DNA from 3 places in the Leuconostoc fallax genome. Region 1 is predicted to be linked to each of the others. Evidence: riboswitches for the same ligand, from Rfam matches in the RefSeq annotation. Region 1 holds a riboswitch; each other region holds the start of a gene.
The links. Region 1 has a riboswitch for thiamine pyrophosphate ahead of thiW (energy coupling factor transporter S component ThiW). Riboswitches for the same ligand answer to the same signal wherever they lie in the genome.
Positions count from the first base shown of each region.

Region 2: another riboswitch for thiamine pyrophosphate. It lies ahead of C5L23_RS06005 (ECF transporter S component); the one in region 1 lies ahead of thiW (energy coupling factor transporter S component ThiW).
Region 3: another riboswitch for thiamine pyrophosphate. It lies ahead of C5L23_RS04385 (ECF transporter S component); the one in region 1 lies ahead of thiW (energy coupling factor transporter S component ThiW).

Region 1 covers NZ_PUFI01000005.1:17,381-28,523, reverse strand. Annotated here, with positions in the region: gene C5L23_RS00720 (peptide cleavage/export ABC transporter) at 1-1,127, shown strand, start outside; gene C5L23_RS00715 (bacteriocin secretion accessory protein) at 1,145-2,494, shown strand; gene C5L23_RS00710 (hypothetical protein) at 2,572-2,826, opposite strand; gene C5L23_RS00705 (hypothetical protein) at 2,859-3,158, opposite strand; gene thiW (energy coupling factor transporter S component ThiW) at 3,439-3,963, opposite strand; TPP riboswitch at 4,241-4,338, opposite strand; gene C5L23_RS00695 (MFS transporter) at 4,407-5,762, opposite strand; gene C5L23_RS00690 (helix-turn-helix transcriptional regulator) at 5,978-6,784, shown strand; gene C5L23_RS00685 (DUF2000 domain-containing protein) at 6,747-7,154, opposite strand; gene metG (methionine--tRNA ligase) at 7,425-9,539, opposite strand; gene C5L23_RS00675 (ATP-binding protein) at 9,677-10,900, opposite strand; gene C5L23_RS00670 (HD domain-containing protein) at 11,030-11,143, shown strand, end outside.
Region 2 covers NZ_PUFI01000014.1:354,722-365,864, reverse strand. Annotated here, with positions in the region: gene dnaG (DNA primase) at 1-1,220, opposite strand, end outside; gene C5L23_RS06035 (methylated-DNA--[protein]-cysteine S-methyltransferase) at 1,393-1,893, opposite strand; gene apf (aggregation-promoting factor) at 2,185-2,940, shown strand; gene C5L23_RS06025 (TspO/MBR family protein) at 2,990-3,469, opposite strand; gene C5L23_RS06020 (glycosyltransferase family protein) at 3,507-4,646, opposite strand; gene C5L23_RS06015 (energy-coupling factor transporter transmembrane component T family protein) at 4,851-5,519, opposite strand; gene C5L23_RS06010 (ATP-binding cassette domain-containing protein) at 5,516-6,916, opposite strand; gene C5L23_RS06005 (ECF transporter S component) at 6,958-7,539, opposite strand; TPP riboswitch at 7,655-7,742, opposite strand; TPP riboswitch at 7,881-7,981, shown strand; gene tenA (thiaminase II) at 8,063-8,773, shown strand; gene thiD (bifunctional hydroxymethylpyrimidine kinase/phosphomethylpyrimidine kinase) at 8,770-9,582, shown strand; gene thiE (thiamine phosphate synthase) at 9,572-10,219, shown strand; gene thiM (hydroxyethylthiazole kinase) at 10,216-11,001, shown strand; gene C5L23_RS05980 (3-oxoacyl-ACP reductase) at 11,045-11,143, opposite strand, start outside.
Region 3 covers NZ_PUFI01000014.1:10,026-21,168, forward strand. Annotated here, with positions in the region: gene C5L23_RS04360 (cytidine deaminase) at 1-118, shown strand, start outside; gene C5L23_RS04365 (nucleoside 2-deoxyribosyltransferase) at 184-624, shown strand; gene C5L23_RS04370 (phosphoglycerate dehydrogenase) at 624-1,556, shown strand; gene C5L23_RS04375 (energy-coupling factor transporter transmembrane component T family protein) at 1,641-2,312, opposite strand; gene C5L23_RS04380 (ATP-binding cassette domain-containing protein) at 2,296-3,717, opposite strand; gene C5L23_RS04385 (ECF transporter S component) at 3,724-4,287, opposite strand; TPP riboswitch at 4,397-4,487, opposite strand; gene C5L23_RS04390 (winged helix-turn-helix transcriptional regulator) at 4,643-5,011, shown strand; T-box leader at 5,024-5,225, shown strand; gene pheS (phenylalanine--tRNA ligase subunit alpha) at 5,297-6,346, shown strand; gene pheT (phenylalanine--tRNA ligase subunit beta) at 6,348-8,816, shown strand; gene C5L23_RS04405 (PD-(D/E)XK nuclease family protein) at 8,958-11,143, shown strand, end outside.

The sequences.
Region 1 (11,143 bases):
TAAGTTCGTCAATCATTGAAGATATTAACGGTATTGAAACCATTAAGTCTCTAACAAGTGAGCAAGTAAGTTATCAAAAAATTGACCGTGAATTTGTTGATTATTTAAAAAAGTCATTTGCACATCAAAAAAGCGAAGCTATTCAAAGTGGTATTAAACAAGCAACTCAGCTCATTATTAATGTGCTTATTTTATGGTTTGGTGCCAAGCTAGTCATTGATAACCAAATTAGTATTGGTCAATTGGTAACATATAATGCATTATTAGGCTATTTCACTGAACCCTTTCAAAATATTATTAATCTACAAGCCAAATTACAAACAGCGACTGTCGCAAATCGCCGATTGAACGAAGTTTACTTGGTCGAATCCGAATTTCAAAGCATCGAGTCACAAGAAATTCAATCAAATAATTCGCATAATATCTCAATTGATAATATTAGCTATCAGTATGGCTATCAAAGCAATATATTGACACAGTTCTCTGTCAATATTCCATTTGGTGAAAAAATTGCTTTAGTTGGTACGAGTGGATCTGGTAAATCTACACTCGCTAAGCTCTTAGTCAATTTCATATCGCCGACAACCGGCACTATCAAAATTGGCGACCAAAATATCCAGCAAATTAAACGTCAAAATTTGAGACAGCACGTCATTTATTTACCACAAAATCCATATATATTTACTGGTAGTATTCTAGATAATTTGATATTAGGTGCGCCTGAAGGCACGACACAAGAAGCTATTTTACATGCAGTTGAGCTTGCTGATATAAAAACTGATATCGAAAATATGCCTCAAAATTATCAAACTGAAATATCAGAGGATGGTGGTATGTCTGGTGGCCAAAAACAACGTATTGCCTTAGCTCGAGCACTATTAAGTGATGCGCCGATTCTTATTTTAGATGAATCAACTAGTAATCTAGATGTTGCGACTGAAAAAAAGATTATCGATAATTTGCTATCACTTAAAGACAAAACAATTATTTTTATTGCACACCGACTGACTATTGCCGAAAAAGCACACCGTGTGATTTTTCTTGAAAACGGCATGATTACTGAAGATGGTAATCACACGCACCTCATGCATAATAAAGCGCAATATTATCATCTTGTGAAGGGTTAACAGCGAAAGGTTTATCTATGTTCAACCAAAAGCTCTTAGAAAGTTCGGAATTTTATAACAAACGATATCAAAATTTCACAACACTCATTATTTTTCCAACACTCATGTTACTCACGATTTTAATTTTAATAGCTTGTTTCACTCACAAAGAAATCGTGGTTAAAAGCACTGGTGAAATAGCACCACATAAAATATTAAAAACTATACAATCAACAAGCAATAATCCTATTATTAAAAACGAATTACTCACCAAGAAAGATGTACGTGCTGGTGAGTTACTCGTACAATATCAAAATATCGAAACTGACACCAATTTAAAATTACAATCATCATCTCTCCAAGATTTACAAGAACACGCGCAAGCATTAACATGCTATCAAGATAGTATCAATCAAAATAAAAATTTATTTCTAAGTGACGATCATTATGGCTGTTCATCTGCCTACCAAAGTTATCTCGCCCAGTGCCGCAGTGTAACAGCTGATTTTCAGCAACAAGTGGAAAATCAAAATAACGCTACCCAGCAAAAAGGCATTGTATCAGACGCCTTAGCAAAGAAGAATATTGCTTTAAATCAATATCAAGCTTTACTCAACGCCATCATAAATAATACAACATTATCATCTAAAAACGATTACTACACTATTTTTTCTAATTATCAAAATCAGATACAGGGCTTATCCGCAGTCCAAATGGATAAAGTAAAAAAAGAAACAGTATCTAATATTAAGCAGCAAATTGAACAGTTAAATGATACTATCACTAATTACCGTACACAGTATGCTGGCATCACTTCTGAACACCAGAAATCAGATATACTAAAAGACAAAATAACCGAACTCAAATCTCAACAATTAGCATCAATTACAAAAGAACTCAAAGCTATTAATCAAGAAATTAAACAGCTGAGAATTCAGTACAATGCAACACAAATAAACAATAAAAATGCAATTGTCGCAAGTGAATCTGGTACCGTTAAGTTATTAGTTGATAAAACTAAGTTAGATAATATTCCTCAAGGTACCAATATTGCGCAAATATACCCTAATATTAGACAACACCCTGATCTTATCGTTAATTTTTATATTTCAACAAATGATATTTCAGCAATATCAGAGGGACAAACAATTCGTTATCATTTAACACAAAAAAATAGTAAGCCTTTAACAATCACTGGTAAAATAGCCAATATTACGGCTCATCCAGTCGCAACAAAGCAAGGTAACTTTTACCAAGTAAGCGCTAATTTAGATCTTAATGCCAAAGATTATCAAACAATCTATTATGGTCAAGTTGGTACTATTAGTGTCATTACAGGAAAACATACTTGGCTTTCTTATATCAAAAATATATTGTTGCATGCGTAGTCATTCTTATTCTCTTAGGCTGGTTAGCTATAAAAACTAAAAGACGTCACTCCTAAAGAAGTGACGTCTTTTACTACTTAAATAATAAATCTAATACCCGGTAATGTATCATAGGTTCCAACATGTAGATGATTCTCAATTCTGGCATTAGATTTTACTGTCATAATGATATTATCTAGCGCCATTGCTGCATTATCTTCAAAACCAGGCAACGATATTAATGATTTGGCTTTCTCAATATCTTCAATCACTGCTATAAATCGATAACCACTGGCATCAGTTACTTTAAATTGCTTCCCTACCAAGCGACTAAGATCAGTTTTATGATGCATTACTTCCCTCCTCCACATTTTTTATTACAAAATTAAAGTCGATTGGCTTTACCTGCTCTATTAATAATAATGCCATCAAAAGGCGGTAACTTATTGGGGTTCTTTTGTTTAATAAACCATGTTGAAACCTCGCGATTAATGGTGCGTTTAATATGATCTCTCATTTCATATTTACTAACATAATCCACATGGTCATCCATATTAAACTTTTTACAACCAATCCAGTTCACTACCGCTTCCGTATCAGTAACTGTAGCCGTAAAAATATCTTGTCCAAATACCTTATGTACCATTGCAAACTCGTAACCATCAACATTAAAAATTTTGTCCATGCAAACTCCTTTGTTTCTCTCAGTAAACTACATAATCTACACACAGAATACACCTTTTACAATCACAATACACGTGATAAGCCTTGAAAGAACGGGCTTTTGGGCTATTGCTTAACTTATTGCATAATTAGGATCATTCGAGAAAAATGGTCACAAAAAATAACGATCATAATGATCGTTATTTAAATTAATGACTAACACATAATATCTATTTTCAACCGGCACTATTTCACTTACATCTTCACTTACCTATCCGTAAAAAATAATTAAGATAGTGCTACTATTGATGGTTTAATAATTTTTGCCATCTCTTCAGTTGACCAGACTTTTTGAAAGTATACATCATGAGCCCACCTAATATTGAACCAACAACAACAGAAGGAATAAAGAACGGCATATAGTAATAAAAATGCTTTAAATCCAGACCATAAATATACTTCATAACAGGGTAAGATAACAGTGCGCCAATCACACCAACGCCCACTATTTCGCCAAGGACAGCACCCCATATTTTACCTGTTAAGCGATATAGCCATGCCGCTAAGGCCGGTGCTACTAAAATACTGACGACACTGGTTGCCGGACGAGCTTCAAAACTCATACGTGCCACTCCCGTTATTAAGCCAGACAACGTTGCGTACCATGGCCCTAATAATATTGCTGCAATAACATCAACAAAATGTTGAAATGGTGCCATGTTTGGAAAAATAATCATTGTCGATAGTGCATAACTCAACCCTGAAAGTAATGCGGCCACAACCATCTTTTTAATGCGTTGGGCCGATGTATTTATATTTTTGTGCATGATAATTTTACGTTCTTTGAACGTCCTTTCTCTCCTGCTCTCCTGCTCTCCTGAATTTGCTAACGATCCTTTTAGATCGTGTCGGTCGTGATAAACGTATCACCTCTCACCCCGCATGATAAAAATCGGGTTCCCTCGCAAAATATTTGAGATGACTCAAGTTAAGTGCTCCCTTACCTTAAGCTGAAAGCAGACGCTTTCTCATCTTTATGACATCGCCTCCTTAAAATAAAAAACGCCATTTAGCACACAAAAGTGACTAAACAGCGTATAGCATACGTATTATGAGTTACTTTCCTACGCTAGTATCACCTAGATCAGGTTCGAAGGGTCCACGATTGTGTCTCAGCTATAATAGCTCCCCTAGTAAATAAATATTCAATTATTGCATCTAGTATACCAAAATATACCGCATAATACTATTAACCATTGATTGCCACACATCATGAGGCTTGCTTGTTTAAAATGGACTCCATTTTTAGAATGCGGCGTTCCTTAAACACAAGATAGATTAATAAAAGAATAGCAATAAATGATGCAATATAAATTACGATAGATTCAGCACTCCAACCGAATTTATCAACTAAATTACCAATTAATGCCGTAGCCATAGTTTCTCCGAAAACATATTGGAAGAAGCCCATAAAACCAGTCGACAACCCAACCGCGTAATTTGGCACAGCTTCATTAACCATTAAACCAACAAGTGCAAGCGGTGCATAAATCAAGCTACCCAAAACAAACAACATAATAGTTATGACCAAATGATTACTACTTGTAAAGTAAGCAACCAAACAACCAGCCATACCAATACTACAAATTAAACATACTAATGACCGGCGACCTTTAATCAAGTCGGATAATGCCCCCATCAAAATAACACCAGGAACTGCTGATAACTCAAAGATACCAATAAACCACTTTGCCCATTCAACACTAAATCCTTTAGTAGGTAAATAACTAGGAATCCAACTCATAATGCCATAACGAACAATGTATATCATCATTGATGTCAGTGTCACTGCCCACACAACTTTATTGGTTAAAATATCTTGGACAAAAATTGTACCAAAAGATTTATCAGTCAGTGATGTAGCCGTTGGCTGTCCGTCTTCATCAACCTCTTCATAACCAGAGTACTCTGCAATATTCGGTAATCCAGCTGATTCAGGGCGATCCGTATTAATCAGTAACATAGCTGTTGCAATAATAGCTGAAAAAACTGAAGCTGTGACGAATACTGCTGTCAACGAACCCGAAAATAAGAACGTTGCTAATTGCACTGATGCCACACAGAAGAACGCCCCTGCATTATGAGCTGAAGCCCAAATTGAAAAGGCAGTACCTCGATGCTTTTTGGAAAACCACAAACTAATTTGTCGCTGACACGCCGGTGCCCCCATAGCTTGTGTTACTGCTATAAATAACATTAGAAATAAAATAACATAATAATTCTGTGTAAAACCTATCAGTAAGTTAAAGAAACAAGATAAGTATAAACCAAAAGCCAAGAACCGTTCAGTATTAGATTTATCCACTAAAGCGCCCATAAATAACTTAGCCACACCATAGCCGATACCAAACGTCGATAGTATAAATCCTACCTGACCTAAAGTAAAACCATATGCCTTCATTAGAGGGACCTGTTCCGTTGTAAATATCAGACGAATAATATAATATCCAATATAACTAAAACACGTCGCCACTAAAACACCTAGTTGACGTCTTTTGTACTCAGACTCTACCTTATGTCCTTCAATTTTAGGTGCTGACGGTAAAGGCTTTAAGAAATTCAACATGTCATGCCATCCTTTCAATATAATATGTCCCTGTTAGACATATTCTCTCTACGCTTTTAGCCTACCACTATATGTATGCGCTTACAACACCGAGATGATACACCTTTCCCGCTAAAATTGCAGTTGACCTTATCCCTATTTGTGAACTATACTGAAATTCCTTACGCTGATTAAGAAGCGATATTGGCATGATATGGATAAGACAGGGAGCATGTATGAGCATCACATATACCAAAGTGCATAATAGACACGATATGATTCATAAATTTTGTCAGTTTACCTTGCAAACACCACGATTTCAATTTCACGATACAATTTCAATTGGTTTTATTGAAAAGGGGCATTGTCTAGCCCATGTTGATAGTATCCGGCAACTTGGTCCAAATACACTCGTTGTTATCCCTGCACAATATGTCCATTGGTGTCAACCAATTGACCCGTTACATTGGCAATACCAAATGCTTTTTCTTGAGCCAAAATTAATGCAGTCTGCGACACATCCAATGGCAATTAAACTCACAACAATGCAAAGCCAGCAATTAAAAAACATATTGCATCGCTTAGCCTCAGGCTCACAAGCAACACAACATGCCGAATTGAATCAATTAACAACTTTTTTACAGCATCATACATTAAATAATGTCGTAGATCATACAATACCGCATCAAGTCGACCCACGCTTAACAGAAGCCAAAAGTTATATCAAAACTAACTATGCCTCACCACTAAGCATGCCATATCTTGCCCATACAGTTGGTATGACACAATTTCATTTTACTCGTCTCTTCAAAAAGTACTATCATATTTCGCCAAATAAATATTTGGTGAATTGTCGAATTAATCATGCACAAAAACAACTGCTAAACGCTAATTCACAATCAATGGCGGCTATAGCTACTCAAAATGGTTTTTACGATGAAAGTCATTTCAATAAATTATTTAAACAATATACAGGTATTACACCCAAACATTACCAAACACAACTTAACGTAAAAGTGGTAAATCACCAGCAAAATGATTAACCTTCTTTTTGTCACCATATAAACAAATACCTAAAAATTGAATATCTTGTGTTTGCACTTTCTGAATGCTTTCAGTGTATTCAACATAATTTTGGGCCGTTTGGGCACAATCTGTAAAAGCAATAACAGAAATATTGTCAGTATTCGATGCCTCTGAATGAATTCCTGCAATTTTTTCGGCATTACTTTTTAAGACTGGGATGGGAATATTTACAATGCCTGGAAAAAGGATGCCTTCTTGACTCACTATATCATCCCCATTAATTTCAGGATGCAGCTTACCTAAAGCGGCACCAAGAATAGCTCCCGTATTAGCAATAATCCCTAAAGGTAATTCAGGGTCTATAATCAAAACACATTTTGTTGACATCACATCAACTCCTTTAGCTTAGTATATTAACCATTAAACACTGATTTTAAACTTTTAAATTGTATAAAATTGCTATTATTTTAACAAAAAAGTAAACTAACCGACTTATCTTTTTATATCATCGTGCGCTAATATATCAATCTCACTCAGTAAGGCATTTAATCGATGATTACTGACTTGAACTATATCGCACATCCAACTCTTTAAATAAAAATGGTCAATAAAAAGCCAAAAACCATATATATGGTTTTTGGCTTTTTCAATTAACAATTATTCGATACCTGATCCTGCCTCAATACTATCTGGCAAAATGGTCACTGTTACTTTACCATTCTTTTCAGCAGAGAGAATCATACCTTCACTCATCTCACCTGCCATTTTGCGTGGTTTCATATTAGCAACGATAGCCACCGTTTTTCCGATCAGAGCTGTTGGCTCTGGATACCATTTACGAATACCTGAAAGGATTTGTCTTGGTTTACCAGAACCATCATCCAATGTAAACTTAAGAAGTTTTTCTGATTTTGCCACAATTTCACCAGCTGTGATTTTAGCTGCAAGAATTTGTACCTTGTCAAAATCATCATAAGCAATTGGTGCTTTTTCTACTACTGCTTCGGTTTGTGCTTTTTGTTTGGCTTCTTCTTTAGCTGCACGTCCCTTACCTTTAGTATCTTTAGAAACCAAACCTGCAATAAAGGTTACTTCCTCTTCAAAATTTTGACGTGGGAAGATTGGTTGTCCCTTCTTCACAACTTTTCCACCTGTTGGTAAGCCACCAAAAGATAGATTAGCAATACGCACACCCTCTTTGGGATAATCTAATCCAAGTTGTTCAAATATTTTGGCAGGTGCTTGTGTCAGTACAGGTTGCAATAGTACAGCAGTAACTCTTAGCGAAGCCGCCAAATGTGCCATGACACTTGACAACTCATCTGCACGCGCTTCATCTTTTGCCAAAACCCAAGGTTGTGTTTCATCAATATATTTATTGGCACGACGAATAATCGTCCATATTGACTCCAAAGCATCTGCTGTCCGTAATTTGTTGAAATGCTGATGATACGTTACCATACTTTCGTTAATAATCCGAATTAAATCTTCATCAAATGACGTTTTACCGGTTGCTAACTTTGGAATAATGCCCTCTTCGTACTTATTAATCATGGCAATTGTCCGATTAAGTAAATTACCAAGGTCGTTTGCCAAATCAAAATTAACACGACTCACAAAGTCCTCAGGTGTAAAGACACCATCATTACCAAATGGCATTGCTCGTAATAGATAGTAACGTACTGCATCAAGACCATAACGTTGTTCTAATACTTCAGGGTAAATAACGTTACCCTTTGATTTAGACATTTTACCGTCTTTCATCACTAACCAACCGTGCCCAATCACTGATTTTGGTAGTGGTAAGCCTAGTGCATGTAAAATAATTGGCCAATAAATCGTATGGAAACGCACAATTTCTTTACCAACTAATTGTGCATTAGCTGGCCAATAGCGTTGGAATAATGTATCATCAGCACTACCATAACCCAAGGCAGTAATATAGTTGGCCAAGGCATCGATCCACACATAAATGACATGCTTTTCATCACCAGGTACCTTAACACCCCAATCAAAACTGGTTCTTGTCATGGCAAGATCTTCCAAGCCAGGCGCTATAAAGTTACTGATCATTTCATTCATTCGTGCCTCAGGCTGAATAAAATTAGGATGCAATTTATAGTAGTCCAATAACCAGTCAGCATACTTACTCATCTTAAAGAAGTAAGCTTCTTCTTTGACTAGCTCAACTTCGTGTCCTGATGGTGCTTTACCGCCAATTACCTTACCATTATCATCATGATACACTTCGGCTAATTGTGATTCCGTAAAGTATTCTTCGTCAGATACTGAATACCATCCCTCGTATTCGCCTTTATAAATATCACCTTGATCTAGCAATTGTTTAAAAATATTCTGAACTGCTGCTTCATGCTGTGGTTCAGTTGTTCGAATAAATTGATCATATGAAATATCCATTAATGACCATAATTCTTTAATTTGTTTCGCCATACCATCCAAATATTGAATTTCAGATTGTCCAGCTGCTTGTGCTTTTTGTTGGATTTTGAGCCCATGTTCATCAGTCCCAGTCAAAAAATAAACATCTTGACCTAACAGGCGATGATAGCGCGCTGCAGCATCAGCCAAAACCGTGGTATAGGTATTGCCTAACTGTAATTTCCCTGATGGGTAATAAATTGGTGTTGTAATATAAAATGTATTATCTTCACGCTTTGCAAATTGTTGCTCTGCCTTAGAAAACTTATCATAAATAACAGCACTATCTGTTAGATTTCCAGTGTTAAATAAGACATTATTTGGTTCTGACATATGAGTCCTCTTTCCTTTTACCGTATGAGGTAATATAAATTTATTATAGCGAATTTTAAGCTATTTTGATACCGCCGCCGCTGCTTTGTATAGATAACATCTCCCAATCAAATGTGTATAAATGAGCAGGCAGCTACTTAATTCTCATACGTATACTGTTTTTTGAAAAGCGGTGAAGCTGTCGCATGATAAGCCTTGGGTTGCATAATATTGACATGTAACATATCGTGTTTCCCATTTAACTGCAACATACATTGTCCCGGCTGCAATCTTTGATATTGTAATAAATCGTCAACTTTTGGCGTTACCAAACAATTGAGTTCCTCTGAATCATTCAACTGGTGAATTAATATGCTACCAAATTGTCCCCGCAATTGGGCTGGTAAGTCAAGTGGCGATTGTGTCGACAATGCAACGTATAAACCATACTTTCTGCCTTCCCGAATCAACTTAAATAAACCAGATTCCGTCAGATTTTCATGCTCTGCCGGGATAAAGCGATGGGATTCATCCAAAAAAAGTGTGATGGGAAAACGATATGCACTTGTCGCTCTTAACACTAAAAGATGTCTTAATAAAATAGATAAAACTAAGCGGCTTTGTGAGCCTTGTACCATTAACGCACTAATATCAATGACCAACGTTAATTGGCCTTGATGTTCAGAAAATAATTTTAAAATGTAAAACAAGTCTGTCTGTGTTTGTTTCGCCACATGATGATCATGCCTATTGAAAATATACTGTAAATTTGGTGATTGCAATGCTTGTTTCATTGCCAACAAAGTCAACCAATGCGCTTTGATGTTATGATAATCGAGTACTTGTCCTAATAAGCTATAATCCGCTCGATCATCACTCAACGGCACAACAAATTCCTGAATAACTTGATCAAGCAACAGGTTAGCATCATAATCTGTTCCAAACATTTTTAAAGCCGTCTGTTGTTGTTGAAATACTTCTTGTGATTGATTAACTTTTTGGTACAATCCCGGTTGTTGGATGACGTTCTTTTGTATTTTAAGTGATGTCATAGCAGCGTCAATTTGCTTGACTAAAGTCCCTTTAGCATCACCTAACAAATCCGCAATTTCTTTTGCCGAAAAATGACTAAAATCTAAATTAGCATTTTGCCCTAACTTATACTGCACTGAATGCGCTAAATCATGATACTCGCCTGTTGGATCAAGTATGATGGTTGCCTGTTGTTTTGATTGTAGACTTTCTACCAATTTTAGTAGAGATGTTGATTTACCACTACCAGTAGCACCAGTGATTAATAAATGATGTGCTAACAGTGCATTAGCATCAAGGTCGACCTGCTCGTTGGCAATAGTATTTTTTGCAAAATTATCAATAATCACTTTAACTTTCTCCTAACATTTTTTATCTTATCAATATAGACACACTCAAAATTGGCATGTAATTTATTCTTTCACGTAGCATATTCTAAGGTGTTTTGATACCATAAGGTTAACAGTTTGGAGGGGAAAATGACACAATTAGATCAAATTCAGCAATTCATGCAGCAAGTTTTGGGTAATGATGAAACAGGACATGGCACTGACCATATTGAGCGCGTTCTAGCTTTATCTAATACAATTTTA
Region 2 (11,143 bases), on a different contig from region 1:
GGTGTTGCTTCTGCGATAATCGTCAATGCGTCGTTGATAAAACTCAGATATTGCGATTGATTACTCAAATTTTTTCCGAAACGCGCATTCTCGATTAGAAATTCTACTGGTGTTTGAACACTCTGTTGCAACGCCCGTTTTAAGTTATCAACACCACGTTGAGTTCTCATTTCATCCGGGTCCAAATTATCAGGTAACAGGACAATGCCCATTTTGATTTTTGGTGCATATTGACGAATTAAATGAATACTACGCTTGGCTGCGCGTTGCCCCGGTTCATCACCATCATAGACGAGCATGACTTGTTTTGCATACCGACTAACCAGTTGAATATGTTCTTTGGTCAATGCTGTACCCATTGTTGCCACACCAGACAATGTATCTGCCATATGCGCTGCAATGACATCCATAAAACCTTCGAATATGAATACCGTACTCGTCTGTCTAATGGTTGCTTTTGCTAAATCAAAATTATAGAGCAGTTTTGATTTATTAAAAAATGGGCTTTCAGGGCTGTTCATATACTTGATCTGATCATCAGGTCTAAGAGAACGACCAGAAAAGCCAACAACCTGTCCACGATCGTTTTTGATGGGCCATACAATTCTACCCGAAAAACGGTCTCGCAACTTACCATCAGAATTATTTTCAATAAAAAGCTCTGACTGACTTAACACATTGCTTGATATACCCTTATCTTGAGCATATTGCAATAAAACATTGTCTTCCGGTACAAAGCCAATACCAAAAGTCTGAATAATATCATCAGATAATTGACGCTTATTATGAAGATAAGCCAGTGCCTTTTCACCAGATGTTGTATTTAACAAGATATGTTGGTACATTTTTTGCGCATCAACATATAACTGATAAATTTGCTGCGTCGTGCCGTCTGTTTGATGGGTTACATTAGAGGCCATTTGTTGGCTGACAGTCATACCAACAGACTCAGCCAACGACAATACAGTTTCAGGAAAGCTCAACCCCTCTTTTTCCATAACAAATGAAAAAACCGAACCCGAACGACCACACGAAAAACAATTATATACTTGCTTCGTTTCATCGACAAAAAGTGATGGATGATGATCATCATGAAATGGACAAGAACCATTATACTGCTTGCCACGTTTAACTAATTCAGTATATTGACCAATAACATCTATAATATTAACTTTTTGGCGAACTTCGTCAACAAAAGATTGCGGAATTTTACCTGCCACAAAGACCACCTTTCAATAACAAAAGTCGCAAACGAGCAGTCTGCGACTAAATACTAACAAATATAATTTTAGCTGTTTAACCGCTTTTTGTCAAGTCTCGGTTAACGCTATAAATGTTATGATATCAAGCTTTTACATCGTTTATAATACTCAAGTACCGATATTATGTTAACTAAACAATCGCTTTTTCCATCATTAATAATTGCCGTTTAAGATCTTTTCCTGCTCTATATTGTCCAATATCCCCATTTTGACGAATAATGCGATGGCACGGCACAACGAATAATACTGGATTTTTTGCAACAGCTGTTGCCACTGCTCGGACAGCGCTGGGATAGCCGACTTTTTGAGCCAATTGGCTGTAGCTCCATGTTTGTCCCCGCTTAATTGTTAATAGCGTTTGCCAAACTGCTCTTTGTAGGTCAGTACCACTATGAAAAGTAATGTGTTGACTAATTGGTGATTCTTCACCATTAAAGTATGCTTGTAAATATTGTGCAGCACCCACCGTCCGCATGTTATCTTCTATTAAATGTGCATCAGGAATATACTGATGTATTTCTGACAGGCCATGATTTGGAGAACCCACAAAGCTCAAACTCAACTGACCATCGACGGCCAAGTAATAAGTCATATCATTGATAGTATATTGATCATAATAAAGTATTACCATATTCTCACCTCGGTTTTTCCAACTAATATAGATAAAATTAAGATAAAATTGTATTTTCTTCTATTATATAATCAATCAATCTACTAATTATATGTTAGTAGTATGTATAATATTACAAATTGTCATCTCACTGACTTAAAAATAGTAATCAATTTAAGAATATATCACGCGCTTAACATTAATCCATTTTTGTCCTTGTTTAAAAAAAGTGAAGTAATATCACTGTAATCGCTAAGGTTCAGAATAGTATTCGTAACATTGTTATTGATATACACAAACGGAGGAAACAAATTGACTACTATCGCTACTAACTTTACTAAAGCTATTCTAGGAACAGCCGCAGCTGCAGGATTACTTATTGCAGGCGGTAGCGCAGCATCTGCTGACTCAAACTATACAATTAAATCTGGCGACACATTAAACAAGATTGCCGTCGCAACTTACGGTGATGCACAAGCTTCAGCTGGTGTATCTGCTATCGCTAAGGCAAATAACATTACCAATGTCAACTCAATCTTTGTTGGTAAAACATTGGTAATCCCTAGCCTTTCAGGTAATACAACGACAACACAAACACAAGCACCTGCTGTTAAGCAAGCTGCTTCAACTCAACAAGCTGCTTCAACTCAACAAGCTGCTTCAACTCAACAAACTGCACCAACTCAACAAACTGCTTCAACTCAACAAACTGCTTCAACTCAACAAGCCGCATCAACTCAACAAACTGCTTCAACTCAACAAGCCGCATCAACTCAACAAACTGCTTCAACCAAACAAGCTACGTCTACAGAAGAAACAGCATCAAGCTCAAGTTCTGTTTCAGGTAGCGATGCTTCAGCCAAAGCGTGGATTGCTAATAAGGAATCAACAAATTCTTATAGCGCCCGTAATGGCCAATATATTGGTAAATACCAATTGAGTTCATCATACTTAAATGGTGATTATTCTGCAGCCAACCAAGAAAAGGTTGCGGACAGCTACGTTAGTGATCGTTATGGTTCATGGTCAAATGCCAAGAGCTTCTGGTTAGCTAATGGTTGGTATTAATATTATATAATCCAAGTATAAAAAGGTCGGACTTAATGTCCGACCTTTTTTAATTGAGTATAGCAGTACCAATCGTCAAGTACGTTGCAAATAGCAACCATAACATATATGGCACTAGTAAGTATCCAGCGTAGCGGTGAATACGATAGGCATATTTCAGAGTGAACATAACCAGCACATCTAAACCTATAATTACCAGTAGTCCCCACCAAAAAGCATTTCCGCCAAAGAAAATAATACTCCAAATAAAATTAACAGCTAATTGAACAACAAACAAGCCAATAAAGCGATTTTGATAACGCTTATTTTTTTGTCGCAATGCAATAAAGAAAGCTGTAGCCATCATAAAGTAAAGTAATGGCCAAACAATACCAAAAACATATGAAGGTGGTGATAACACCGGTTGGGTTAAATGATTATACTTAGTTGCAATGTCACCTGCTAACAATCCAGATAACCAACCAATACCTTCTACAACTAATACAATAATAATAAACTGTACAGTTGCAAGTACCTTGTTATTTTTCATAATGACTGTCTACTTTCTCAATGAACCAATGACAATCTCACAGATTAGCCAATACAGCGATAAAATCATCAATTGTTTTTTGCCATGTGATACGTTGCAAATAGTTTCTAGCATCCTGTGTCATTTTTTGCAAACGACGACTTGGTGACGCTATAGCCTTTTCGATAGCTACAGAAAGTTGATATTCATCCAAGTGCGTTGATATATAAGTGTCTTTAGACATAAACCATGGTCCGGAACCTTCAGCAAAGTCAATAACAGGCAATCCAGCACTCATCATCTCAAATGTTACTAATGAGAAGTTTGTCATAGATGGTGCAATACCAAAATCGTTGTCTCGGTAAAGTTGCAATAACTGTGAATGATTCAACTTCCCTAAATTACGACCATTAATGAATTGGTATTGACTGTCTGACCCAAAATAAGAAATTTCTAATTCAATTCCTTTCTTTTTTAGCAGTCGTTGGCTATTATTCAATACCATTTGAATGTAAATGGGCGCTCGTCTTGGGCTCACCCACTTTGTGTAAACTGCCAACTTAATTTTTTTCTTATCTAAATATTGACTAAAATCGCGTTCTTGGAAAGGATATGTTGAGCTATCAACAGGGAAATTAATGCTTTCAAGTGGACTATTAACCACACAATTTTTTTCGATCAAATCAGCACACCATGGACCTAAACTCACCATATGTAAGCCAAGTTCATACGTTTTTTTGGCTAATTGATAACGATCACCATAGGCATAAAAGTAAGGTTCATAATCTTGAACAAAATACATTTTATACCCTTTGAAATTTTTAATCACATAAGCGGATTCCCATAATGTTGCAATCCAAATATCAGATTGATGTCGTTCTAAATCATTAATACCTAAACAAGTCCCTTGATATCCAGGGCAATTAAACGCTGCGTTCTCTTCCATTTCTTCAACAGGCTGTTCAACATAACTTAAATAATAGACTTGGTAACCTTGCTTACTCAACGCTGTTCCAAGATGCAACATCGTTGTCTGTCCACCGTCAAAAGCAATAATACCCGTCGTGACAAACGTCACCGATTGATACTGCTTTTTTGTATTTTGAATCACTGGATCTGAATTAAAATAAGGCATAATATCATCATAAACATGAATATCACCTTGCGGCACATCGACTACCTTTTTTTTATCAGACATTTGTTCTCCCTTCACTACAATCATCCTATATCATTTATAAGTTTCCTTGTTTTTATCTTAACTCTATTTAAGTCAAATAACAAAAGAGACGATTTCAGCCACTTAAACCATATAAAAAAGACTAATAAATCCTAATTATTCAAGGATATTCATTAGTCTTTTTATGAGTATTATCATATTTTAATCTCATTTAAAGAGACTTAATTACCACAACTTAATCACAAACAGACAAATTTGTAGCGCTATCATAATAAATAAAATAATTAGCCAGCCCGCTATTTTTGTCGGTAATAATTGATAATAGCTCCTTGATTCTCCTTCTTCAAAACCATGTGATGTCATAGCCATAGCTAGATTATTAGACCATACTAAAGCTTGGCTAATCGCCTTAAAGTACAAAATTGGTGACCAAAAACTGAGCACTTGTCCTCGCATTAATGCTACTGCTCGCGTTGTTTTAACAGCCGTAATAACTTTAGGAATGAAATTAAAAGCTCCAAGAATACCATAAACAAAGGTAGCTGACATTTTAGCATTTTGTTCCAACGCTCTCAATAGTTTATATAGCACCATCGTTTCCATAAAGGCTGCACCCATAAAAATATAAGCCCACACACGCGTTGTCATGACTAAAGCAAAATGTAAACGATCAGCGCTATCACCTCTACCGAAAAAATAGAAAGATGTAAATGATCCCAAGGCTGGTAAAATCGACATCATGGTCAAACGAACTAATGTCTTAATTGGACATTTTACCAGAATCAAAATCATAATACTGATCACAATTAGCGCCATATTCACGACGACGGAATGTGTAAAAGCAATTTCAACGGAGATGAGCAGAACTAATAACAACTTCTGTGATTCATTCATGAGGCTACCTGCTGACAATAGTGCAAACCATTTTTATCAAAATGCACGTGATAATCAATATAAGGTAACAGATTATGCGTTTGATGTGAAATCATGATAATGCTCTGATGTAATAATGCAGTTGTGTATTGTAATAATGACATTAATACATGAATAGAATGCTCATCTAGACCTGCTAATGGCTCATCCATTAATAAAGTTTCTGGTGCAATAATCATCATAATTAAGATTTGTAATTTTTTTTGCTGACCACCTGATAACTCATAGACTGAATGATGAGATAATCCAATTAAATTTAATTTTTCGACTGCATCGGCTATCACTTCAGCTGTCCAGTAATCACTACGATGGCTATGTTGTTGTGCTTGTTCGATTTCCTCGGCAACAGTAATATTTAGAAACTGTTGGCTCGCATTTTGAAACACCATTCCAACTCGTCTTGCATGATGTTTTAATTTGATACGATGCAGTGGAACGTCTTGATAGGTTAAATCACCAGAATATGCCTGTAATTTAGCCATTGCCCGTAATAAACTTGATTTACCAATACCATTTGGTCCAGTAATCAATGTTATTTTACCCTTTGGCCATACTAAATCCGTATTTTCGAGTATCCTTTGATTGCCATTACTTAAACCCATATGTTGCATTTGAAAAATATTTTGATTAAATGGTGCATTATCTACACGATTCTGTTGCTGCGTTGACTTAAAAAAATCACCCCATGCAGCATCAGCAACTCGTTCTAGTTGCTGATTTTCCATATGATATAAATGCGTGATGAGCGTATCATAATTACTTTTATCATGATCGGATACTAAAATGCCGTGTCCTTCGTCGACTAATTTTTTGAGTACCAACTGTAATTCTCGACGATGTATCGGGTCAACTGCCGCAAATGGTTCATCTAATAAAATTATTTCAGCACCTAATGCTAATGTTTCAGCAAGTGCAACTTTTTGTAATTCACCACCCGATAACTGTGACAACTGGCGGTGCTGCAATGACGCTATACCAACCGATTGAAGCGCTTGATCAATTCGTTTATCTATTTCTTCTGCAGCTAACGACAAATTTTCGAGTGCAAAAATCATTTCATCTCTAACATTGTCCATCGCAAACTGCTGTTCAGGATGTTGAAATAATATAGCGATTTGTGGCGCGCGTTGATTCGCTTTTATCGAGTGAACAGCAAGACCATCTAATGTCACTGCACTACTTAACACCCCGCCGTATTTTGGATACAGACCGGCAAGTGCCATCATTAAAGTCGATTTCCCACATCCCGAAGGGCCAACTAACAAAGCAAATTGCTTACTCTCCAGCTCAAAATCAACGTCCTTCAAAATAATTTGATTGTCATATTGAATACTTAGCTGATGTGTTTCTAATTTCATACCTACAGTCAACTTTCTTTAATCACATTCAATACCAACGTTCACTTCAACAATTTTGACTTTTCTAATAAGCGAACAATCCAGTAAACTAATACGCCTGCAAAAAAGCCAACTGAAATCCAACGCACAATAAACAAACCAATTAACATACCTATATTCAATTGTAGGTAGCCATCATGAAACAATGACCAAAAAAAGGTTACGGCAGTTCCCGTTAATGTTGATAAAATCAATCCTAATTTCCAACTTTTATAACCCGTTAATGTAAAACCAAGTTCCGAACCAATCCCTTGAATAAATCCTGAAATAATTGTCGCAACACCCCAATAGCCACCCAATAAAGCTTCACCAGTGGCTGCTAATATTTCACCAATCAAGCCAGCACCTACTCTTTTAAGTAAGTAACTCGCTAATGGCGCAGCCATCATCCATGGCCCGATTGTAATAGCAATTGCATAGGGATGTAGTCCCATTGGGACTAACACCGCATCTAGCGCTGCATAAATCGGATCCATAATAAAATAAATGACACCGAATCCAATCCCGATTAAAGCCATCAAAATGACTTCTCTAAGTGACCATTTGTACGCCCTTGATGTTTGTACTGCTTCTGAATTTTCCATAATCTCCTACTCCTCCTAGAGAAAGAGGTCCTTATGTATCAATAAATTGCCCGATGACTAAATCAACGTAAAAAGCCATCTATTGCAAAAGAAAAATGCAACAGACGGCACTAAAAACCAATCTAGCTTATCTTCCTTCGCAGGTATTAACCTACAGGTTCAATGGGTATTATCTCAACCTTACGGTACCCCAGATAAATAATTTAACTACGACGTTAGTATAAGTTATCCTTTTTCCTAAATCAAGAACTTTTTTATCCTTCCATTCAAAATCGTTCAGAAAAGTATTTGCAATAAATGATGAAGTTATGCTATGCTAACGTCATTAAAAATAATAATATGCTGTCCACTAGGGGTGCCATTTTGGCTGAGATGATGTAAAGTCAATCCCTTTGAACCTGATCTAGTCAATACTAGCGTAGGAAAGTGGTATTCTGATAAAAGATACCTTTTTTTACTTAGATTTCACCTAGGTAAAGAAGGTTTTTTATTTGTATTCTACTAGTGGCAGCTAGGAGGATTTATGTTTTCAGATGAACTAAAACTAGCAGCAGCGCCTATTATGGCGGAAATTCACAAACATCCATTTGTACAAGGTATTACAAATGGGCACGTCGACAAAGCGGCACTTATTTTTTATGTACAGCAAGATTATCAGTACTTAAGTGAATTCATTAAAATTTATGCTAATGCTATTACAAAACTAACCGATCGTAATGAAATGACCTTTTTTGCCAATTCAATTGATTTTATTTTGAATAGTGAAATACATCCCCATCATGTCTTTTGCGATGTGGCAGGTGTTCAGTACGAAGATTTACAACACGCTACCCCAGCACCCAAAGCCTATTTATATGAATCACATATGTATCGAGCAGCTGACACGGGTTCTCTCATGAATATTCTGGCTGCCTTTCTGCCTTGCCCTTGGACTTACGGTGAAATCGCCCGTCAACAAGTTGCTCAAAACGCTAACACTGATGATAATCCATTTAAAAGTTGGATTGATTTTTATGCCGGTACGGAAAATGACGCTGATGAATCCTTATCAAAACGGGTCTTTAGCTGGATCGACCGCCTCGCTTCAGAAGCAACATCTGAGCAAAGAACTCAGGCAAAACAATTTTTCCTAAAGAGTTGTGAACTAGAGTGGCAATTCTGGGAACAGGCTTTCTATCAACAAGATTGGCATTTTAAATCAATCATTAGTCAACCCGAGGCACAACAATCATGAAACAATATCCTCAAGCGCTAACGATTGCCGGCACCGATTCGGGTGGTGGTGCTGGTATTCAAGCTGATATTAAAACAATGCAAGCTTGCCATGTATTTAGTACTAATGTGGTTGTTGCGGTTACCGCTCAAAACACGCTGGACGTGCAAAAAGCCTTTGCACTCCCCACCGATATGGTGGATGCGCAGTTCGCCTCTATCTATGAGGATTTTGATATTAAAGCGGCCAAAACCGGTATGCTAGCTGATGCTGAACACGTTGCCTGTGTTGTGCAAAATATTAAAAAATATCATATACAACCACTAATTGTTGATCCTGTCATGGTTGCCAAGGGCGGTACACGTTTATTATCTAAAGATGCTATAGATTCTGTCATTCATGATCTCATTCCCTTAGCGACTATTGTGACACCTAATCTTCCTGAAGCAGAAGCCATTACTAATATGACAATCAAAAATCATGAAGATACACGTACTGCAGCTAAAAAAATTGCTAGTATGGGGGCTAAAAACGTCATCATCAAAGGTGGCCATCAAGACAGTGATATTATTTCTGACTATGTACTACTATCAGACGGGACTGACTTTTGGATGGCAAGTCCAAAGGTTGACACAATTCGAACACATGGTACAGGCGACACTTTATCTTCAGCCATTGCTAGCGCGCTGGCTAAAGGCGATACCATCCCATCAGCAATTCGTTTTGGGAAGTCTTTTATCGAAACAATCATTCAACAAGATATTATTGTTGGCCATGGACACGGACCATTAAATCATTGGAAAATGGCAGGTACCCCAAATGAAATTTAATAAGGCTATTTTAGATATGTATTTAGTTGCTGGAACACAAAACGTTCATGGTAATATTGATTCTTTTTTATCCCAATTAGAAGCAGCTTGCCGTCACGGCATTACAGCATTTCAGTACCGTGAAAAAGGTCCTAGCGCTTTATCTGGTACAAGAAAACTTGAAATCGGACGCTTAGCACATGATATCACTCAGAAATACCATGTTCCTTTTATTGTTGATGACGATATTGAACTCGCCAATCAATTAAACGCAGATGGTCTTCATGTCGGGCAAAACGATACTGATATTTCACAAGTTTTGCAAGATGCGCATAACATGTTTGTTGGTTTATCCATCAACACAAAAGATGAATTACATGATGCTCAAAAGGTGTCTGGTATTGCCTACCTAGGTATCGGTCCTATTTTTTCCACCCAAAGTAAACGCGATGCAGCACCAGCAATCGGAACACAAAATCTCCACCAACTATCCCAAGCAACAGATTTACCAACGGTAGCAATTGGCGGTATTAATGAACATAATGTTCAATCAGTAAGACAGGCACCAGTTGATGGCGTTGCAGTCATTTCAGCAATCATGAATAGTAGCAATGTTGCAGCAACCATATATCAGTTAAAAGGAAAATCATTATTATGACACTGACCATCGAAAAAATCAGAACCACTAATCCTATCATCCTTAATGTTGCTAATATGGTAACACCTCAACACGTTGCTGATGCCATTAATTTTATTGGGGGTTCGCCCATCATGTTCACAGATCCTCGTGAAGCTGGCGATCTTACCGGTATTTCTAACGCTTTAGTTCTTAATCTAGGTTCCACAAATCCTGAAGCATTCAAGAGTGTCATCAGCAGTGGCCGGGAAGCAAATAAAAAGGACATCCCAGTGGTTGTCGATCCTGTTGCTATTGGTGCTTCCAAAATAAGAGATACTAATTTTAAATTACTGAGCGAAAGCGTAAAAATCGCTGCCATTCGAGGAAATATCAGTGAAATTGCACATATCGCTGATGTTGCTTGGGCTAGCAAAGGCATTGATGCTGGGCAAGATTCTGGTGATAAAATAGCTATTGCCAAAACTGCAGCTATTAAGACCGGCGCCTTTATTATCATATCCGGTGAACAAGATATTGTAACCGACGGGCATAGCGTTTTTATCATTCAAAATGGTAATCCACAATTTGCAACCAATGTCGGTGCTGGTGATATGCTAGACGGTATTATCGGCGTTGCATTGGCAACAGAGTTCAACTTAGAGTCCTGCGCTTTCGGTACTGCTCTGCTATCAGTTGCCGGTGAAATCGCTGCTCAAGAGTATCCTAATCAACCTTATTCTTTCTTTAATGCAGTCTTTGATACCCTAGCACAACTCGATGATACAACATTTCAAAAGTACGCAAAAATTATACAAGAATAAATAAAAAAGCAATGATGAACCATTATAATTCATTATCGCTTTTTTATTTTACGGTCCAGCCACCATCAATCGGTACTACTGAACCATTAATATAATCTGCTTGAGGACTAGTTAAAAAGAGTGTTAAATGCGCAACTTCTTC
Region 3 (11,143 bases), on a different contig from region 1:
AGTTATGGTGGAATTTTTTAAGCCTGATATGCCAATCTGGTTAACTAATACGGCAGGCAAAACTGTTCAAACAGATATTTCTCAATTGATGCCTGGTGCTTTTGATAGTCTGACATAATACTAAAATTGTTTGATAGTCATGTTAGGCTTAACATTTTTTAATAGATATTAGGGGTAGAAAGTATGGCACAAATTTATTTAGCGGCACCTTTCTTTAGTGATGAGCAAATTGATCGCGTTAAACGTGTGGAAGCAGCCTTGGATGCTAATCCTACAGTGACAGATTATTACTCACCACGACTTCATCAAGAAACAGAACATGAGCAGTTCACATCAAAGTGGGCAGCCGAAGTCTTTAAGCGAGATACACAAAATGTGACGAATGCAGATATACTACTATCTATCATTGATTATCGTGATAACGATGCAGACTCCGGTACTGCATTTGAACAGGGGATGGCCTGGGTACAACAAAAGCCGATTATTGTATTGAACGAGTTACAATTCCCAGTTAATCTCATGCTTTCAGAATCGCTCACAGCATATTTTACTGATGCTAAGCATCTTGTGACTTATGATTTTCATACAACACCTACTCATGCATTTACAGGAGAATTATTCTAATGAAAAAAATTCTAGTATTTAATGGTATTTCTCAAAAAGTAATTGATTATCTTGAAGGCGCTCATTTTGAAGTTGTTATCAATAGTCAAGACACTGATGAAGACTTTACACAATATGGTAAAGATCTTTATGGCATTATTGTGATGATGCACAAAATAGATGAAAAAATCATTCAAAAATTACCTAATTTAAAAATTATTGCGCGTTTTGGTGTTGGCTATGACAATGTTAATTTGGATGATGCAACAAAATATGGTGTGACGGTAACTAATGCACCGGGCGCTAATGCTGTGTCAGTAGCTGAAACGGCAGTAATGCATATGCTAATGGCAGGTAGATTATTCTATCAATATCATCAAAAGATGATCGGACAAGCAGATAATGATTTTCTAGCACAATATCGTGGACAAGAAATTACAAGTAAAACTGTTGGCATTATTGGCTTTGGAAATATTGGGCAAACAATTGCCCAATTGTTGTCAGGATTTAATGTGAATATTTTAGCGTATGCTAGACGTGATCGTGATGTGCCTAATGGGCGTATGGCATCATTAGATGAAATTTATCAACAGGCTGATTTTATTGTGTTGGCATTGCCAGCAACTGCTAATACTGTTGGTATGGTTAATCAAGATGCTTTTGATCAAATGAAATCAAACACTGTGTTAGTTAATATTGCCCGTGGATCTGTTATTGATGAACCTGCATTAATTGAGGCGCTAAAGGCTCATAAAATAGCCGGTGCGGGTCTAGATGTTACGGTACAAGAACCATTACCAGCTGATAGCGAATTATTGCAATTGCCTAATGTTTTTGTCACACCACATATTGCAGCCAATTCAAAAGAAGCACATGAAAATGTTGGTCTTTACGCAGCTGAAGAAATTGTTCGTCTTTTAACTGGGAAAGAAGTCCGATCACAAGTAAACTAAAAACGTTTAAGTTAAACTTAAACGTTTTTTATTTTGCATTGATGCATGTCATTCAATTTTTAGCATATATTAAATAGTGGCCGCTTACCAAGGCTTAATTATAAAAGCTACAATACCAAAAGTTAAAATACAAAGTATAGCGAGGCCCCATTGCCACTTAGGTAAATCATCATGATAGGTTGTCGAACGTGAAAATCCTTCAGAAAACCCATGAGAGGTCATTGCCTCTGCGAGATCACCTGACCATTGCAGTGCTGCTAATACGGATTTGAAATATAATTGTGGTTGCCAGAGATGATAAGTAACACCACGTAATTGGGCAGCATATCGGATTGTTTTGACTTGACGCCTGACGCGTGGTGATAGATTAAAAGCAGCCAGTAAGCCATAAGCAAATGTTGCTGATAGATGTAAATGTTGTGAAAGGCTTAATAATAGTTGTTTAACATTGACGGTTAAGGTAACAGCAGCTCCTAAACATAAATAAGCATATAGACGGGTACTATATATCCAAGCATTGTGCCAAACATCAGCAACACCAAAGGCGACAAATGACCACCAAGTACCAAGTGATAGAGGGAAAGCTACTAACAACATGGTTGCTAACATTTTAAATGATACCCGACAGTAGATTAAATAACCTAGACCAATCCAAGTAATAATGATATTGAGAATAACACTTTTAGCAAATGTTAATTGGAGACCAACACCAATCATGATAATAACTAGAATACTTGCATTAAGTTGTTTGGACATCTTGCTGTCCCCCTAATAATGTTAATTTCGTGTCACTCAAATGGATTTCATAGTCTATGAACGGTGTTACACCAAGCCGTTGATGTGAAATCATTAATACACTCAATTCTAAATCAGCCATGGTTTTTTTGATGAGTTGTAATACAACAGTTAAGGAAGTCATATCTAGGCCTGCCAAAGGTTCATCAAATAATAAAACAGGTTGCGCCATAATTAACATAACGAGAACCTGTAATTTCTTTTGTTGACCACCAGACAGCTGATAACTTACTTGTTGCGTGACATGCGCTAAATTCAATGCCTCAATTGCAGTTTGAATACGTTCATCGTTCCAATAATGGGGTGCTAAACTGTGTCGCTGAGAGATTTTGATTTCATCAGATACAGTAAGGGCGACAAATTGATCGGTACTCTTTTGAAATACCAAGCCCAATTGCTTTGCCCATTTCTTAATTTTAATTTTTTTAGTGGGTTGGTGGTCAAAATAAATGTGACCGTCATATTTTATTTGGTGTGCTAAAGCGTTAAATAAAGTTGATTTACCAACCCCATTATCGCCTGATAGTAAACCTAAACGGTTCAGTGGCAAAGCAAAATCATTTGCCTGCAACAATTGATGTTGACCGACAGATAGCGCTAATTGTTGCCAGCTCAAACGATAAGTATCGTTGAAATGATGATGAATTGATGATGCTGTCTCAACTTGCAGTAAATGATGTTTATCAATTTCAGCAATATTTTTGGTTGCAATATCCAATTCAAACAAGTGATCGACAATGTCATGATAACCTGTCCAATCATGATCAGATATAAAAATTGTTTTACCCTCATTTTTTTGCAATTCATGCAGGTCTTTTAGGATGGCTAATCGAGATGTAGCATCAACGTTAGCAAAGGGCTCATCTAACAAAATAATGTCACTATCCAAAGCAAGAACAGTAGCTAATGCTACGCGTTGTTGTTCACCACCGGAAAGTGTGATTAAATCACGCTCGAGTAATGGCTCTAAGCGTAAAGTAGCAATGACTTGATTCACACGTGGTGTAATTTCATTTACTGGCATCTGGATATTTTCAAGAGCAAAAATTAACTGCTCCTTAACTGTACGCATCGCAAACTGACGGCTAGGGTTTTGGAAAAGTAATGCCACACGTTTAGCGCGTTCAAAGGGTGCTAAGGTACTAATATCATGGTTATTTAATAATATTGTGCCGCCGGTAACATAGCCACCATATTTAGGATACAGACCAGCCATACTTTTTAGTAATGTTGATTTACCGCTACCAGAGGGACCAATGAGGAGATTGAAGGTACTGGGTTTTGGAGATAGCGTGATATCATTTAAAATATTCGGTTGATTGGATTCATAAGCAAAGCTTAGATGATTAACAGCTAATGTTGTCATAATGATTTAGTGCTTTAATAGATTCGTTTTGGCAACAAGCTGACTGATCCAATACACAAGAATTCCAGCAAAGAAACCAATCGAAATGAAACGAATAATGAATAATGTCACAATCATGCCAAAATGATAAGCACTGTAACCACTTTGAAACCAATCCCAGCCAAATGTCACAATTGTTGCCATAATACTAGATAGCAGCAATCCAAGTTTTGACCAATTCTTATAACCAGTCATCGCAAATCCAAGTTCGTTACCAATACCTTGTACAAAACCAGCAATCAAATTAGCAGCACCCCAACTTGAAAATAGCATCATTTCAACAGCCGCAGCTAAAATTTCAGCAATAACAGTGGCACCGATTCTTTTTAACAAGACACCAGCTAATGGACCGGCCATTAACCAAACACCAATAGTTAAATCATTAGCATATGGTTTTAATGGTGTTGCGGCTATTGCGTAGTAGGCAAAGCTCCAAAGTTGATAAATCACACCAAAGAATATTGCGATAATCGCTAGAAAAATAACGTCTCGTAAGCTCCAAGTGTGCTTACTTTCTGATACAGTTTGCATAAAACAAACCTCCATTTATAATATTGGAGAATCAAAGAGCCTTTGTCTCTTGATATATAAAATACCCGACACACATGTTAGTGTACCGGGTATTGTCTACTTATCTTACGAGTAAACAAACTAAGCTTCCTACGCTAACATAAAATAGATCAGGTTCAATGGGTATTTTCTCAGCCATAACGGCACCCCAGCTTGTTTGATTCAACGATTTAAGTGTATCAAGCGCTGTTAAAATTTGCAATACTTAGCTATATTTTATATAATACAGAAATTTGTGCGAATGGAAACGTTTACTTGTCGTATCATATTTAGTGTATGTTATGATATAAACAAATTCATGAGGGAAAAGGATACAATGGCGAAGTTAGCGAAACACACAGAAAATTTATTGTGTCGTAATTTTTTATGTACCTTTGAAATATTGGGGCGTAAATGGAACGGTATGATTATTGAGGCATTGCTTGTCAGCGGGCCAAGAAGATTTTTGGAGATTTCTAGAGCAATTCCAGGTTGTTCAGACCGTGTATTAGTAGAGAGACTAAAAGCACTAGAAGCAGACAACCTGGTCAATCGTGTTACATATGATGATTCAAATCTTATTGAGTATAAACTGACAGAACGTGGGGAAGCAATGCGGCCAATCATGAAAGCAATACATGAATGGTCAGATGATTGGAATCATGTTACGGATGATTGCCATGGTGACGAAGAAATTAAAAAATGATATACTAGTTATTAAGAGACAAAGATTGGCCTAGTAAGTATGATATTAGTTTCAGAGAGTGATGATATGGTGAAAAGTCACACTAATGATTACTGAATTTCAGCCAGGAGTCATTTGGTTAACACCAGACGTTTATTCGCGTTAAGAATGTGAAAGAAATCGATCATTTATCGGTTAAAAGTTGGGTGGTACCACGATAGATAACGTCCCATGTTTTCATCATTGGAAACATGGGACGTTTTTTGTCGGTATTCATTTTAGAATGTTAGAAAGATGAGATAAGCAATGAACCTAATAGAGGAATTACAGCAATTAGAAAAAATTGCCATTGAAAATATTAATGCTAGTGGTAATGACATAGAAAAGCTAAGAATTTCTTTTCTTGGTAAAAAAGGTCAACTCACAACATTGCTCAAAGGGATGAAGGATGTTAGCCCTGAACAGAAGCCAAAGGTTGGTGAAGTTGGTAATCATGTGCGACAGGTTATTACGCAGTTATTAGCCGAAAAAAAAGCACAGCAAGAGGCTATTACACTAAATCAGCAATTAGCAACTGAAAAATTAGATGTCACATTACCTGGTAGTACACGTCGCGTCGGGCAACCGCATGTTTTGCAACAGATTATTGATGAAATCGAAGATCATTTTATTGGCCTTGGTTTTAAAGTCGTTGATGATACCGTAGATGCACCCGAAATTGAGACGGATCATTATAATTTTGAGCGTTTGAATTTGCCAAAAGATCATCCAGCACGTGATATGCAAGATACATTTTATATTACACCGGAAATATTAATGCGCACGCAAACATCCCCCGTTGAATCTCGTGTTTTAGAAAAGCATGATTTTAGCCAAGGACCGCTCAAAATGATTAGCCCGGGTAAGGTTTATCGTCGTGATACAGATGATGCGACGCATTCACATCAATTCCATCAAATTGAAGGATTGGTTGTCGGTGAAAATATCACAATGGCTGATTTAAAGGGAACACTCTTGTCAATTGCTCAAGAACTGTTTGGTGAAAAGCATCAAATTCGTTTACGCCCATCATATTTCCCTTTTACTGAGCCGAGTGTTGAAGTTGATGTGTCATGGAATGAAGTAACACCTGACACGCGACCAGAGGATATTGAATGGATTGAAGTACTAGGTGCTGGTATGACACATCCAAACGTTTTGAAGATGGATGGTGTGGATAGTACTAAGTATTCAGCCTTTGCCTTTGGATTGGGACCGGATCGTTTTGCTATGTTGAAATACGGTGTAGATGATATTCGACAATTCTACTTAAACGATGTACGCTTCATTTCACAATTCAATCGAAAGGGTAATTAACATGAAAATCAATTTAGAGTGGCTTAATGAGTATTTAGATCAGCCATTAGCCGTAACAGAAAGTGATATTAGCGATTTAGTAGAAGAAATCGAACGTACGAGTGTTGAAGTTGACGACTATAAAACCTTAGCGGACAAGCAAGATGGCTTGATTGTGGCTGAAGTGATGTCAATTGCAACCCATCCTGATTCAGACCACATGGTGATTACGCAACTTGATATTGGACAATCACAACAGGTTCAAGTTGTGACTGGTGCACCTAATGTAGCAGTTGGACAGTTTGTTATTTTGGCCCAAGTTGGGGCACATATTATCAATCATGAAAGTGGTGAATTAATCGAATTATCTCAGGTAAAGCTACGTGGCATTGAGTCCAACGGTATGCTAGTTGCTTTACAAGAAATCGGTTTTGACGCCAAAATTGCACCAAAGGATTTTGAAGCCGGTATTTTTGTATTTAACCCAGAAGATATAAAAGATGTCTCGACAGGTGATGACGCATTGGCAGTTTTGGGTATGCATGATATTGTTGTGGATACAGATTTAACGCCTAATCGTGCAGATATGTTATCGATGATTGGGACAGCCTATGAATTTGGTGCTATGCGCCATGTTACAGTGACTGAACCAGACTTCGATTTAATAGAGTATGAGACGTTAGCCGCGGACCAAATTAATGTTGTGATAGATGAGCCATCATTAGTATCGAAGTATGCCGTGCGTGTGATGAATAATGTGACAGTACAAGATAGTCCACTGTGGCTACAAAAACGCTTGTGGAATGCTGGTATGCGACCAATTAATAACATTGTCGATATTACGAACTACATGATGTTGATGTATGGACAGCCAATTCACGCTTTTGATTTGGATAAGCTGACTGGGCAAACGCTCCATGTCCGCCGTGCAGGTGAAGATGAAATATTAACAACCCTTGATGGTAACGAACGTCACTTGCGTTCAGGAGAAGATATTGTCATTGCTGATGATCAGCGCGCTTTGATGCTTGCTGGTGTGATGGGTGGTATGTCATCTGAAGTTGATGCCAATACTAAAAATATTGTAATAGAATCAGCTGTATTTAATTCAACATTGGTTCGTGCGACAGCACGCCGTCATAATCTTCATTCAGAGGCATCATCAAGATTTGAACGCGGTGTGAATTCAGATAATACTTTCAATACATTGGACCATGCAGCAGCATTAGTTGATCAGTTAGCCCAAGGTCAAGTTGCTAAAGGACGTGTTGTGGCAGTGGATAAGCAGCCACCAATTATTAAAATTCAATTGACATCACAACGGGTGAATCAATTGCTGGGAACACAGTTAACATTAGCTGATATTGCAACGATATTTGATCGCCTAGCATTTACTTATGAAAATAATGGAACGGCGTTGATCGTTACTGTGCCAGCTCGTCGCCCAGATATCAGTATAGAAGCTGATCTTATTGAAGAAGTTGCACGTTTATTTGGCTATGACAATCTACCAGTTACTTTACCAGTAGGACCAACAACACTAGGGAAATTGTCTCACCGTCAGCGTAAAATGCGTGCGACACGTCAAATTTTTGAAAGTCTTGGATTGAATCAAGCGATTTCTTATGTGTTAACGACCGCTGAGAAAGCTCAAAAGTTTACTTTGGCGCAAAAGCGTCCAACTGTGTCACTATCTTACCCAATGAGCAGCGATCGTACAACGGCGCGTCAAAATATTCTATCCGGCCTTTTGGATGATGTGGCTTACAATGTCGCTCATTCCGTTCATGATATTGCGTTATATGAGCAGGGGCGTGTTTTCTTTGCTAAAAATGAAAACGAATTGCCTCAGGAAGTTGAACATGTGGCTGGTGTTCTAGTTGGGGAATTAGCGGAGAGTCATTGGCAAAAGGAAAAAGCTGAAAGAACAGTTGATTTCTACGATATTAAGGGGATTGTCGCCCAATATCTTGATGAAATTGGTATCTCGGAAAAGAGTATTCGTTATGTTGCAACAGACCAATATCCAGATATGCATCCTGGACAGACTGCAGATATTTATGCTGGCGATATTCATTTGGGATTTGTGGGACAGATTCATCCAAGTACATTAAAAGCACAAAAGTTACCTCGTGTATTTGGCTTTGAATTGAACTTAGAGCATGTATTTTCAAATATTGATGAAGATATTTTATATCAGAAAATATCGCGTTTCCCACAAGTATCACGAGATATTGCTTTATTGGTAGATGATAACATTTCAAATGCGACAATTGAGTCGGTTATTTGGGATACAGCTTACAGTAAATTAGTGGATGTTACCTTGTTTGATCTTTATACGGGAGAAAATTTGTCAAAAGGTAAGCGCTCATTAGCTTATACCTTAACTTATCAAGACGATGACGAAACTTTGGTTGAAACAGATGTTAATACTGATTTTGAAAAAGTGAAGCAAGCGCTAGTATCCGGATTAGGTGCTGAAATTCGTTAATTTATAATTTATTTAGATCTCTATACATGATGTATAGAGATTTTTAATATTGTCTTAAAATTGACCAATGATTTTTAAGAACGTATCATGTGCCAATGTATCTTTTCTTTTATAATAAACATAACGATATTTAGGAGGCGAATGATGCTTACAATTCTAATGGGGAATGGCCGTCAAGATTTACGCGGCGAGCTATTACAAGATATTCAACAACGCCTGAAGGAAAATCCTAAGCTAACGATATATTACATTGTGCCAAATCATATTAAATTTGATAGTGAAGTTAATGTTTTAGAACGATTTGCACAATTAAACCATTATGATAATCAAGAAGTTTATGCACAAAGTCAACTACAAGTCTATTCGTTAACACGATTAGCATGGGCTTTAGGTAAAAATTTGCCGGAGAAGCAAGCAACAACAGTGCAATCTTCTGGCTTATTTATGATAGTTTCGTCAATACTGCAAGAAAAAGCGCAACAATTGCCAATATTTGCTAGAATGCAGTCTAAAAGTGGCTTTGTGGATGCACTTGTTAAACAATTAATCGAATTAAGAGCTAGTCGCGTTACCCCAGAAGATATTCTTAATATTTTGGATCAACAAACGGCTGATTCAACGTTCGTTAAGCAAACATTACAACAGAAATTACTAGACTTGGCCGTTGTTGCCGATGCATTGGATGAAAAACTTGGGGCACAGTTCATCACACCACAGGAAACATTATCTTTTTTTGCTTCACAAATGCAAAATATCACATTGACAGATGTTGCTTTCTATTTTGAAGGCTTTAATGGGTTAACAGCAGCAGAATATCAAGTGGTGACAACATTAATTCAAAAATGGTCAGTGACAATTTCATTGTTAGGGGATGCCCAATATCTGGGACAACAAAAAGAGGGCGATGTTTTCTTTAAACCAATGCAGTTAGCACAAGAACTGACATATTATGCTAAACGAATAGGGCAAGCGACGCAACTTGTAACAGCCACTACAGCACGTCATCTCTCAAATACGAGCAATACGTTATTGCAGGCGTGGGAGTCAATTGGTGAATATCGGACATTCACTGCAAAAAATAATAATGTTGCCTTACAAATGTTCACTGCAGAAAATCCCATGGTTGAACTGCAGGAAGTTGCACGACGTATTCGTCAATCTTTGGCTACTTCTTCTCATTTGCATTTACGCGATATTGTCATATTAGCCCGTGACCTTAACGCTTATCAAGCGGATATTCCGGCGGTAATGTCTCAGTTTGACTTACCTTATTTCCTAGACTTAGATCAAGATATGATGACGCATCCATTGGTTGAACTGATTTTTAACCTCCTTTTACCATCACAACAACGTTTTCAATATCAAAATGTGTTAGCAATCCTAAAAACGAGTTTATTACGTCCGGTTCAAGATAATATATTAATTGATCGTGATGAGTTTTTAGATATTGTGGCTTATTTAGATAATTATTTACTTGCTTATCAACCTTATGAAAGTACTTGGCGTGATAAAAAAAGCGCTTTTGCTTTATTTACAACAACAGCAGACGAAGAAGCAACTGAAATGTTTCAGACGGATAGTAAGATTAATCAGCGCTTAGAGGCATTGAGACAATATGTACTACAAATTTTTGATAGTTTTGACGCTATTATTAAAAAGAGCCAGACAAACCGCGAATTTGCAACGCAGTTAATCAATTGGTTAGTGAATCATAAAGTGACGGATGCTATTATTGGAGAGCAAAATCATCTTGTGGCATCTGGTGAATTAACGCGTTCTCAACAGGGCATTGAAGTATGGGATATGCTAACGCAGACACTCAATGAATTAGTGATGTTGTCTGGTGAAGAACGTTTTCAAGTTGACCAATTTACAGAAGCTCTAAAGGCTGGCTTTGTCGGTGCTAAGTTTTCGGGAATACCTAACAGCTTAGACCAAATTACAATATCTGAAGCTGGTATTGTTCAGAGTACACGTTATCAACAGTTATATTTTATTGGTGGTACGCGCCAAAACTTACCAGCACAGATGCGAACGACTGCGTTAATTAATGACAGTGATCGGGTGCTGGTACAACCAGCTTTGGCACAACAGGAGCAACCCAAATATTTACAAAACACAGCTCAGCAACAAATGGCAGAAGAAAATTTATTGTTTTATGGTGCGTTAGCAGCAAGCCAAAATAATGTTACATTATCTTACCCGCTACTTGATGCTACCGGAAATATTGCGGAAATTTCACCATATTTTAAACGATTAAGTCATGCTTTTGATGTTGAACCAGAGAAAATAACCAATCGACCATCTGATAGTGCACATTTATTGAA